DNA from 3 places in the Pantoea sp. PGP6 genome. Region 1 is predicted to be linked to each of the others. Evidence: predicted binding sites of a transcription regulator. Region 1 holds the regulator's gene; each other region holds the start of a gene.
What was found. Region 1 encodes sigma-54, which starts transcription at its own class of promoters, with help from an activator protein. Its sites were predicted from a motif close to GTTGGCACANNTTTCGCTNT; they were not measured.

Region 1 (3,281 bases):
CAGCAAGAAAACCATCGTCGATGCGTACGGCAATCCTGCCACCTTCTACCAGATGCAGGACAGCGGCAAACCGGTGCAGGGCCATGCGGCAAAACTGCACTATGAACTGGCTAACGACTTTGTTGAACTGACCGGCAACGCCTTCATTGAGCAGCAGGACAGCAACATCAAGGGCGATCGCATTACCTATCTGGTGAAAGAGCAGAAAATGCAGGCTTACAGCCAGGGCCAGAATAAGCGCGTCACCACCGTGCTGGTGCCGTCGCAACTGCAGGATAAAGGTTCGTCCAACAGCGGAAAGAAGAGTAACTGATAGCTATGGCCACATTAATCGCAGAAAACTTGGCGAAGGCATATAAAGGCCGTCGCGTGGTAGAAGATGTCAGTCTGCAGGTAAAGTCAGGCGAGATTGTCGGCCTGCTGGGTCCCAACGGTGCCGGTAAAACCACCACCTTTTACATGGTGGTCGGCATTGTGCCGCGCGATGCGGGACGCATTATTATCGATGACGAAGATATCAGTATCCTGCCGCTGCATGCCCGTGCGCGTCGCGGTATCGGCTATCTGCCGCAGGAGGCCTCTATTTTCCGTCGCCTCAGCGTCTACGATAACCTGATGGCGGTTCTGCAAATCCGTGACGACCTCACCGAAGAGCAGCGTCAGGATCGCGCCAACGAGCTGATGGAAGAGTTTCACATTGAGCACCTGCGCGACAGCATGGGTCAGGCGCTCTCCGGCGGTGAACGTCGCCGGGTCGAGATCGCCCGCGCGCTGGCCGCCAACCCTAAATTTATCCTGCTGGATGAACCGTTTGCGGGTGTCGACCCGATCTCGGTCATCGACATCAAGAAAATCATTGAGCATTTGCGTGACAGCGGCCTTGGCGTGTTGATTACCGACCATAACGTGCGCGAAACCTTAGCGGTGTGCGAACGGGCATATATCGTCAGTCAGGGCCACCTGATCGCGCACGGTACGCCGAATGAAATTCTGGCAGATGAGCAGGTTAAGCGGGTTTATTTGGGTGAAGAGTTCAGACTCTGATAAGGTGTCGTAAATACTGATGTTTACCTGGGAACTACCATCCTGTCTATGAAGCAAGGTTTGCAACTCAGGCTCAGCCAACAGCTGGCGATGACACCGCAGTTGCAGCAGGCGATTCGTCTGCTGCAACTCTCTACGCTTGAACTCCAGCAGGAGTTACAGCTGGCACTGGAAAGTAATCCGCTGCTTGAACAAACCGACCTGCATGATGAAATCGACTCTCGTGAGGCTCCCGAAGGCGAAGCGCTGGATACCCGTGAAGCGCTTGAGCAGAAAGAGATGCCTGACGAGCTGCCGCTGGACGCGACCTGGGATGAAATCTACACCGCCGGCACGCCATCCGGGACCGGTACCGATTATCAGGATGATGAGTTACCGGTTTATCAGGGCGAAACCACCCAGTCACTGCAGGATTACCTGATGTGGCAGGTTGAGCTAACGCCATTTAGCGATACTGACCGCGCCATTGCCACTTCGATCGTGGATGCGATCGACGATACCGGATACCTCACCGTTTCGCTTGACGAGATCCTCGACAGCATCGGCAACGATGAGCTTGAGGCCGATGAAGTCGAAGCGGTGCTGAAACGCATTCAGCGCTTTGATCCGGTTGGCGTCGGTGCGCGCGATCTGCGCGACTGTCTGCTGGTGCAGCTGTCGCAATATGCGCCCGAGACGCCGATGCTGGCGGAAGCCCGCCTGATCGTCAGTGAACATCTGGATCTGCTGGCCAACCACGATTTTCGCAGCCTGATGCGGGTGACGCGCCTCAAAGAAGAGGTGCTGAAAGAGGCGATGATGTTAATTCAGTCGCTGGACCCGCGTCCCGGTCAGTCAATTAATACCGGTGAACCGGAATATGTGATCCCCGACGTGCTGGTGCGGAAAGTCGGCAGCCGCTGGACGGTTGAACTGAACGCCGACAGCGTCCCGCGCCTCAAGATCAACCAGCAGTATGCCGCCATGAGCGGGGCGACGCGTAACGACAGCGACAGTCAGTTCATTCGCAGCAACCTGCAGGAAGCGCGCTGGCTGATTAAAAGCCTGGAAAGCCGCAACGATACGCTGCTGAAAGTGACACGCTGTATTGTCGAGCAGCAGCAGGCCTTCTTTGAACAGGGCGAAGAGTTTATGCGCCCGATGGTGCTGGCCGATATCGCCCAGGCGGTTGAGATGCACGAATCGACCATTTCCCGCGTCACTACGCAAAAGTATCTGCACAGTCCGCGAGGCATTTTTGAACTGAAGTACTTTTTCTCCAGTCACGTGAATACTGAAGGTGGCGGCGAAGCCTCATCGACAGCCATTCGCGCACTGGTGAAAAAATTAATCTCGGCGGAAAATCCAGCCAAACCCTTGAGCGACAGTAAACTCACCTCCATGTTATCTGATCAAGGGATCATGGTGGCACGTCGTACCGTCGCCAAATACCGCGAGTCTTTATCCATCCCGCCATCGAACCAGCGCAAACAGCTGGTTTGACAGAAATGAGAAGGAAGACCTATGCAGCTGAACCTTACCGGGCAAAATGTTGAAATCACCGCACCACTGCGCGATTTCGTCAGCGGTAAATTTGCCAAACTGGAACACTATTTCGAACATATCAATCAGGTTTATATTGTGCTGAAAGTTGAGAAAGTCACCCAGGTGGCTGACGCAACGCTGCACATAAACGGTGGCGAGCTGCACGCCACGTCCGAAGCGGAAGATATGTATGCGGCGATTGACGGGTTGATCGACAAGCTCGCCCGTCAGCTGACCAAACACAAAGATAAACTGAAAAAACACTAACCTTCACGCTAGCTACGCGCGCCTGCCGCGCAGAGCCGACAGGATGGGGCGGATAATCCGCCCCGTTTTGTCATCTAAGCAAGCGCCATTTACCGCCAGCATCATGATACGCTGGTGGCTGATGGCCAGGTTAACTCGCAAGTGAAACGATAATGAACAACGATCTAACACTGGAATTGAGCACAGTGCTTTCGCCTGACTGCACCCGCAGCGGCGTACACTGCCAGAGCAAAAAACGCGCGCTGGAAATCATCAGCGAACTGGCCGCTAAGCAGCTCAACCTGCCGCACCAGACGCTTTTTGAAGCGATCCTCACCCGTGAACGCATGGGCAGTACCGGTATTGGCAACGGCATTGCCATTCCACACGGTAAACTAGAAGAGGATACGCTACGTGCTGTCGGGGTGTTTATCAGCCTTGAACAGCCGATCGCGTTTGATGCCGTT
Region 2 (3,281 bases), 410 kb from region 1:
CCAGTAGGGCCACAGGGCGGGAAAGTTAAGTTGCCCGATCATTATCCGTTCCTCAGGCGCCGAGGCTGGCGGGCAGCGGGGCTTTCAGCCACTGTTCTGACAGGTTGTTCAGGGTGCCATCTTTGATGCCCTGCTCAATCAGCCCATTGATCTTCTCTTTCAGTGCCGGCTGGTCTTTCTTCAGGCCAATGAAGCAGGGCGAATCTTTCAGCATAAACTGGGCAACCGGTGCTTTGGCCGGGTTCTGACGGGCGATTGCTGCCACCACCAGGTTGCCGGTCGCGACATACTGCACCTGACCGGAAAGGTAAGCTGACAGCGTGGTGTTGTTATCTTCGTAACGTTTCACCTGAGCGTCCTTCGGCGCGACCTCACTCAGCACCATGTCCTCCACTGCGCCACGGGTTACGCCAATCGACTTGCCGCTCAGTGCCGCCGCCGATTTGATCTCTTCGCCTTTCGGCCCAAAGACACCGAGGAAGAACGGCGCATAGGCGCGGGTGAAATCGATCACTTTTTCACGCTCCGCGTTTTTGCCCATGCTGGAGATCACCAGATCGACTTTGTCAGTTTGCAGATAAGGCACCCGGTTGGCGCTGCTGACCGGCACCAGCTGTAACTTAAGTTTCATCTGCTTCGCCAGGTACTTCGCCATGTCGATGTCGTAACCCTGGGGTTGCAGATCGGTGCCGACTGAACCAAACGGCGGGAAATCCTGCGGCACCGCCACCCGGATCACGCCACGCTGCTGGATATCCTGCAGCTGATCGGCCAGCGCGCTGCCCGCCTGTGCCATCAGTAATGCCGCTGCCGCAACCGCCATCAAAACTTTTTTCATTATGCACCCCGGTGAGATTGTGTGAAACAAAAGATTCTTAAGCATGCATTCTGCAACTAATGTGCCAATCAGCGCAGCGGGAGAAAAAGGGTTAGATGGCAATGAGGTTGGGAGAGAAGCGGCCTGATAAGCCGCGAAATGCTGTCGGAAAAGGCTGTACTAAAATGGGGCAAGGCACCAAAAAGGTGCCTGTTAGCGGTGCTCCAGCTCGTCAAACTGCTGGTAAAGATCGGCGATCTGATGAATACGCTGACGGCCCTGCGCCAGCATTTCATGCAGCAGCGCGTTGGCGATCAGGTTGATCAGGCTCATTGCCGAAGCGTAGCTGTCAAAAGCCGAGACGCTGTCGAGCGGCGCGCAGAGCTGCCAGCGTGCCAGCGCAATCACCGTTTGCGCTTGCGGCTCACACAGCGCCAGCAGCGGGATGCCGGCGGTTTGTAGCTGTTGCATCAGCGGGCGAATCATCCGGGTGCGACGGCGGAACGCCATCACTACTACCATGTCATCCGGCGTGATATCCACCAGCTCTTCGGCCAGCGTCTGGCCCGGCTGCGGCAGAATATGCACCTGCGGCCGCGCCTGCATCAGCTGCTGACGCAGGTGCAGCGCCACCGGATAGGCGTTACGCATGCCGATAATAAAGACACGTTTTGCCTGCGCCAGTTGCTGGATCACCTCACCGAAATGCTGTGCATCCAGACTATTCACCCACTGCGTCAGGTTAGCCATTTCCTGCTTATAGTGCCGTGACAGTAAGGTGTTGCCCTGCACCGCATCGCGGTTATCAGTTAGCGGCATGCCGCTCTGACGCAGGGTGCGCAACTCATCACGCATCTCTTTGTACTTCTCATAGCCCAGACGTTTAAACAACCGGCTGACAGTGGCTTTCGAAACGCCGCTAAGCCGCGCCAGCTCGGCGCTGTTGTAGCTGATCAGATCGTCAAAATGGTCAAAAACAAAGTCGGCAATCCGTTGCTCTTGCGGTGAGAGCTGGGAATAGTGGCTTCTGAGTCGTTCATCAAGCTGTTGCATAACAGGTCCTGTAACTTTTGTTTCAGCTGAAGCTAGCATAATTTGCGCCAGGTTAACGCGGCTGCAACCGCGGCCGGAATGAAAACTGGAACAGCTCTTGCTTTGTATACCGTTCTGTCACCCGATAACAGAACGAGAAAAGCATGATTCAAAGCAATATGGCCCCACAGGGGATGGCGGTGACGCCACACCATCTGGCCAGCGAAAGTGCGCTGGCGGTGCTGCGTGACGGCGGCAACGCCATTGAAGCGATGGTGGCGGCGGCATCAACTATCGCCGTGGTCTATCCACACATGAATGGCCTCGGTGGCGATGGCTTCTGGCTGATTATGCCGCCAGGCGGCGATCCTGTCGCGATTGATGCCAGCGGTGCAGCCGGATCGCTGGCTCACTTCGATTTTTACGGCGATCATCAACAGATTCCACACCGCGGCCCGAAAGCGGCATTAACCGTCGCCGGCACGGTCAGCGGCTGGCATGAAGCGTTGCAGCTGGGCGCGGAGCTGGGAGCTGCCCCACTGCCGCTGGCACGTCTGCTGCGCGATGCCATTCGCTATGCGGCCGATGGCATTCCGGTGACCGCTTCACAGGCGGCCGCCACGGCGACCTTCCGCAACGAGTTACAGCATCAGCCCGGCTTTGCCGCCACCTTTATGCCTGATGGCGATGTGCCGCAGCCGGGCAGCCGCTTTACCCAGCCGGCGCTGGCGCAAACGCTGTGTCAGCTGACGGAGCAGGGGCTCGACAGTTTTTATCGCGGCCCGCTGGCGCGCCATCTGGCCAGTGAGATGTCAGCGCTGGGCATGCCGATCACCCTGGAGGATCTGCAACAGCAGCGCGCCCGCCGCTGTACTCCGCTGCATCTTTCACACAGCGAAGGCGATATCTGGAATATGACGCCGCCGACTCAGGGCATGGTGTCGCTGGCGATCCTTGGCATTACCGATGCGCTGGATATGGCTGACGCCAGTGAAGCGCAGACCGTACACCGCATCGTGGAAGCCACCAAAAAAGCCTTCGCGCTGCGTGATAAACACATTACCGATCCGCGCCACGTTACCGAAGATTTACAGGCGCTGCTCGACAGCGATCATCTCGCCACGCTCGCCAGTCAGATCGACGATCGCCAGGCGGCGCCCTGGGGTAACGGGCGGGGTCCGGGCGACACCGTCTGGATGGGCGTGATGGACAGCAGCGGCCTGGCCGTATCGTTTATCCAGAGTATTTATCACGAATTTGGCAGCGGCGTGGTGCTGCCGGGCACCGGCATTACCTGGCAGAATCGCGGCGCGGCATTCAGTCTCGATCCCGATCACCTGCTGGCGCTGGCCCCCGGCAAGCAGCCGTTTCATACCCTTAATCCCGCTGCCGCGCGCCTGAAAGATGGCCGTACCCTGGTCTATGGATCGAT
Region 3 (3,281 bases), 3.8 Mb from region 1:
TCCAGCAGAAGTAAGCCATCGGGCAAACGCTGGGCGGTCAGCGACATGATGTGCGCGCGTCCATCGACTACCAGCGTGACTTCACTGTCGGTAAATCCCTGGCCAGCCTCAAGACTCTCGCGCATCACCTCAATATTCAGCGAAAAGTAGCCGGTCAGTTCCGGTAACGGCGTGCCGAACAGTTTACGTGAGCTTTGCGCCAGTAATTGCTGCGCCGCCGGATTGGCATAGTGGATAACCAGGTCGTTATCCACCAACAAAATACTGTTGATTAACGCGTTGAGAATCTGCCCTGCATCGGGCAGAGAGCCAGTTGCCATACAGCGTTCCTCTGCACTAAGTTAGTGCATTTTAGTCTTTAAGCCGAAATGAAGGCGAATGAACGGTGAATTCGCGGAGAAAAAAGCCCATCCGAAGATGGGCTGAAAGTTTCCACGGCAACAAAAACGTCTGACCAATTAAACGCTGTAGTAAAGCTCGAACTCTACCGGATGTGGCGTCATGCGGACGCGGTCCAGTTCTGCTTTACGCAATTCGATGTAAGCGTCGATGGTTTCGTCGGTGAACACGCCGCCACGAGTCAGGAACTCGCGGTCTTCGTTCAGGGCGTTCAGCGCTTCTTCCAGCGAGCCAGCAACTTTTGGAATCTCAGCTTCTTCTTCCGGTGGCAGGTCATACAGGTTTTTATCCATCGCATCGCCAGGATGGATCTTGTTGATGATGCCGTCGAGGCCAGCCATCAGCAGTGCGGTGAATGCCAGGTATGGGTTAGCCGCTGGGTCCGGGAAGCGCGCTTCAATACGACGTGCTTTCGGGCTGGCTACAACCGGGATACGGATTGAGGCTGAACGGTTACGGGCAGAGTACGCCAGCATAACCGGGGCTTCGTAACCAGGGACCAGACGCTTGTAGGAGTTGGTGGTCGGGTTCGCCAGCGCGTTGATCGCTTTCGCGTGCTTGATGATACCGCCGATGTAGAACAGCGCCATTTCAGACAGGCCGCCGTATTTGTCACCGGAGAACAGGTTCTGGCCGCCTTTAGACAGTGACATATGGCAGTGCATACCTGAACCGTTGTCGCCAAACATTGGCTTCGGCATAAAGGTCGCCGTTTTGCCGTAGGCGTGGGCCACGTTGTGCACGACATATTTGTAGATCTGAATTTCGTCGGCTTTTTTGGTCATGGTATTGAAGCGGGTTGCCACTTCGTTCTGACCCGCAGTCGCCACTTCGTGGTGATGCGCTTCAACCACCAGACCCATCTGTTCCATCGTCAGACACATGGCAGAACGGATGTCCTGTGATGAGTCAACCGGTGGCACCGGGAAGTAGCCGCCTTTCAGACCTGGACGGTGACCTTTGTTACCGCCTTCGTACTCTTTGCCGGTGTTCCAGGCCGCTTCGATATCGTCGATAGCAACGTGTGAACCGGAGGTCGATGAACCGAAACGGATGTCATCGAACAGGAAGAATTCAGGCTCTGGCCCAAACAGCACGGTATCAGCGATGCCGGAAGAACGCAGGAAATCTTCAGCGCGCTTGGCAATTGAGCGTGGGTCACGATCGTAGCCCTGCATGGTGCCTGGCTCGAGAATGTCACAACGGATGATCAGCGTAGAATCTTCAAAGAAAGGATCCATGACCGCCGTAGTAGCGTCAGGCATCAGCACCATGTCTGATTCGTTAATGCCTTTCCAGCCACCGATGGAGGAGCCATCGAACATTTTGCCTTCTTCGAAGAAGTCAGCGTTAACCTGGTGAGCAGGGATAGTAACGTGCTGTTCTTTACCTTTGGTATCGGTAAAACGCAGGTCAACAAACTTAACTTCATGCTCGTTCATCATCGAGAGAACGTGTTCAGCGGACATACTCAACTCTCCTGGAAATGGTCATTGTCTACATGGTGAGGGAACGTCGTTGCCGGGAATGCGTTTCTGACTACTGCCATCCCTGACCTGGCTATTCCGGCACGCTCTTCAACCGTCGTCTGACTGGCGTTTGCGCTTAAAAGAGATAAAGCGAATTCTGTGCCAACTTTCTCCGTGTCGGTTAAATCGCCCTGTGGTGCACCTTTTTGTCCTCCGGTCGCTGCACCACGATAGTCTCAGTGCACTATTATGGTGCTTTTGGTCGATCGTTAAGCACTAAAGTGGTGCAACAGCCCAACTTAGTGCATTTTCTGCACCGGGAACAGTGCGAATTTGCGGCAATGCAATAAACTTTCAGTGAAAAGTGTGATCGTGTTCAGTCTTCCGCTTAATCCGTGTACAATAGCGCGCTATTTCTAATGCCTGAGGCAAAGCTGTGATCGAAAATTTGCGTAACATCGCCATCATCGCGCACGTTGACCATGGAAAGACCACCCTGGTTGACAAACTGCTGCAACAATCCGGTACTTTTGATGCCCGTACCGAAGCAACCGAGCGCGTGATGGACTCCAATGATTTGGAGAAAGAGCGTGGGATTACCATCCTCGCAAAAAACACCGCCATTAAGTGGAATGACTACCGTATCAACATCGTTGATACCCCAGGACACGCCGACTTCGGTGGTGAAGTTGAGCGCGTCATGTCCATGGTGGACTCGGTGCTGCTGGTTGTAGATGCGATGGATGGCCCTATGCCGCAAACTCGCTTCGTGACCAAAAAAGCGTTCGCGCATGGTCTGAAGCCGATTGTGGTTATCAATAAAGTTGACCGTCCTGGCGCGCGTCCGGATTGGGTTGTTGATCAGGTATTCGACCTGTTCGTTAACCTCGACGCGACCGACGAGCAGCTCGACTTCCCTATCATTTTCGCCTCGGCGCTGAATGGTATTGCAGGTCTGGAGCACACCGATATGGCGGACGATATGACTCCGCTGTATCAGGCGATTGTTGACCACGTTTCTCCACCACAGGTTGAAGCTGAAGCGCCACTGCAGATGCAAATCTCGCAGCTGGACTACAACAACTACCTGGGTGTTATCGGTATCGGCCGCATCAAGCGCGGTAAAGTGAAGCCTAACCAGCAAGTCACCATTATCGATAGCGAAGGTAAAACCCGTAACGGTAAAGTCGGTAAAGTGCTGACTCACCTGGGTCTGGAGCGTATCGACAGCGACCTGGCTGAAGCGGGCGACATCATCGCCATCACCGGTCTGGGCGAGCTGAATATCTCTGACACCATTTGCGATCCACAAAATGTTCAGGCGCTGCCAGCGCTGAGCGTGGATGAGCCAACGGTAACCATGTTCTTTAACGTCAACACCTCACCGTTCTGCGGTAAAGAAGGTAAGTACGT

Region 2: the regulator sigma-54 is predicted to act here: its motif matches at 1,955-1,974, upstream of ACLIBF_RS16980 (gamma-glutamyltransferase family protein).
Region 3: the regulator sigma-54 is predicted to act here: its motif matches at 2,016-2,035, upstream of glnA (glutamate--ammonia ligase).

What each region holds. Positions count from the first base shown of each region.
Region 1 covers NZ_JBQBMA010000001.1:3,883,025-3,886,305, forward strand. Annotated here, with positions in the region: gene lptA (lipopolysaccharide ABC transporter substrate-binding protein LptA) at 1-313, shown strand, start outside; gene lptB (LPS export ABC transporter ATP-binding protein) at 319-1,044, shown strand; gene rpoN (RNA polymerase factor sigma-54) at 1,093-2,526, shown strand; gene hpf (ribosome hibernation promoting factor) at 2,548-2,835, shown strand; gene ptsN (PTS IIA-like nitrogen regulatory protein PtsN) at 2,988-3,281, shown strand, end outside.
Region 2 covers NZ_JBQBMA010000001.1:3,468,279-3,471,559, forward strand. Annotated here, with positions in the region: gene ACLIBF_RS16965 (amino acid ABC transporter permease) at 1-42, opposite strand, end outside; gene ACLIBF_RS16970 (transporter substrate-binding domain-containing protein) at 53-838, opposite strand; gene hpxU (MurR/RpiR family transcriptional regulator HpxU) at 1,031-1,870, opposite strand; gene ACLIBF_RS16980 (gamma-glutamyltransferase family protein) at 2,014-3,281, shown strand, end outside.
Region 3 covers NZ_JBQBMA010000001.1:104,968-108,248, forward strand. Annotated here, with positions in the region: gene glnL (nitrogen regulation protein NR(II)) at 1-320, opposite strand, end outside; gene glnA (glutamate--ammonia ligase) at 459-1,868, opposite strand; gene typA (ribosome-dependent GTPase TypA) at 2,305-3,281, shown strand, end outside.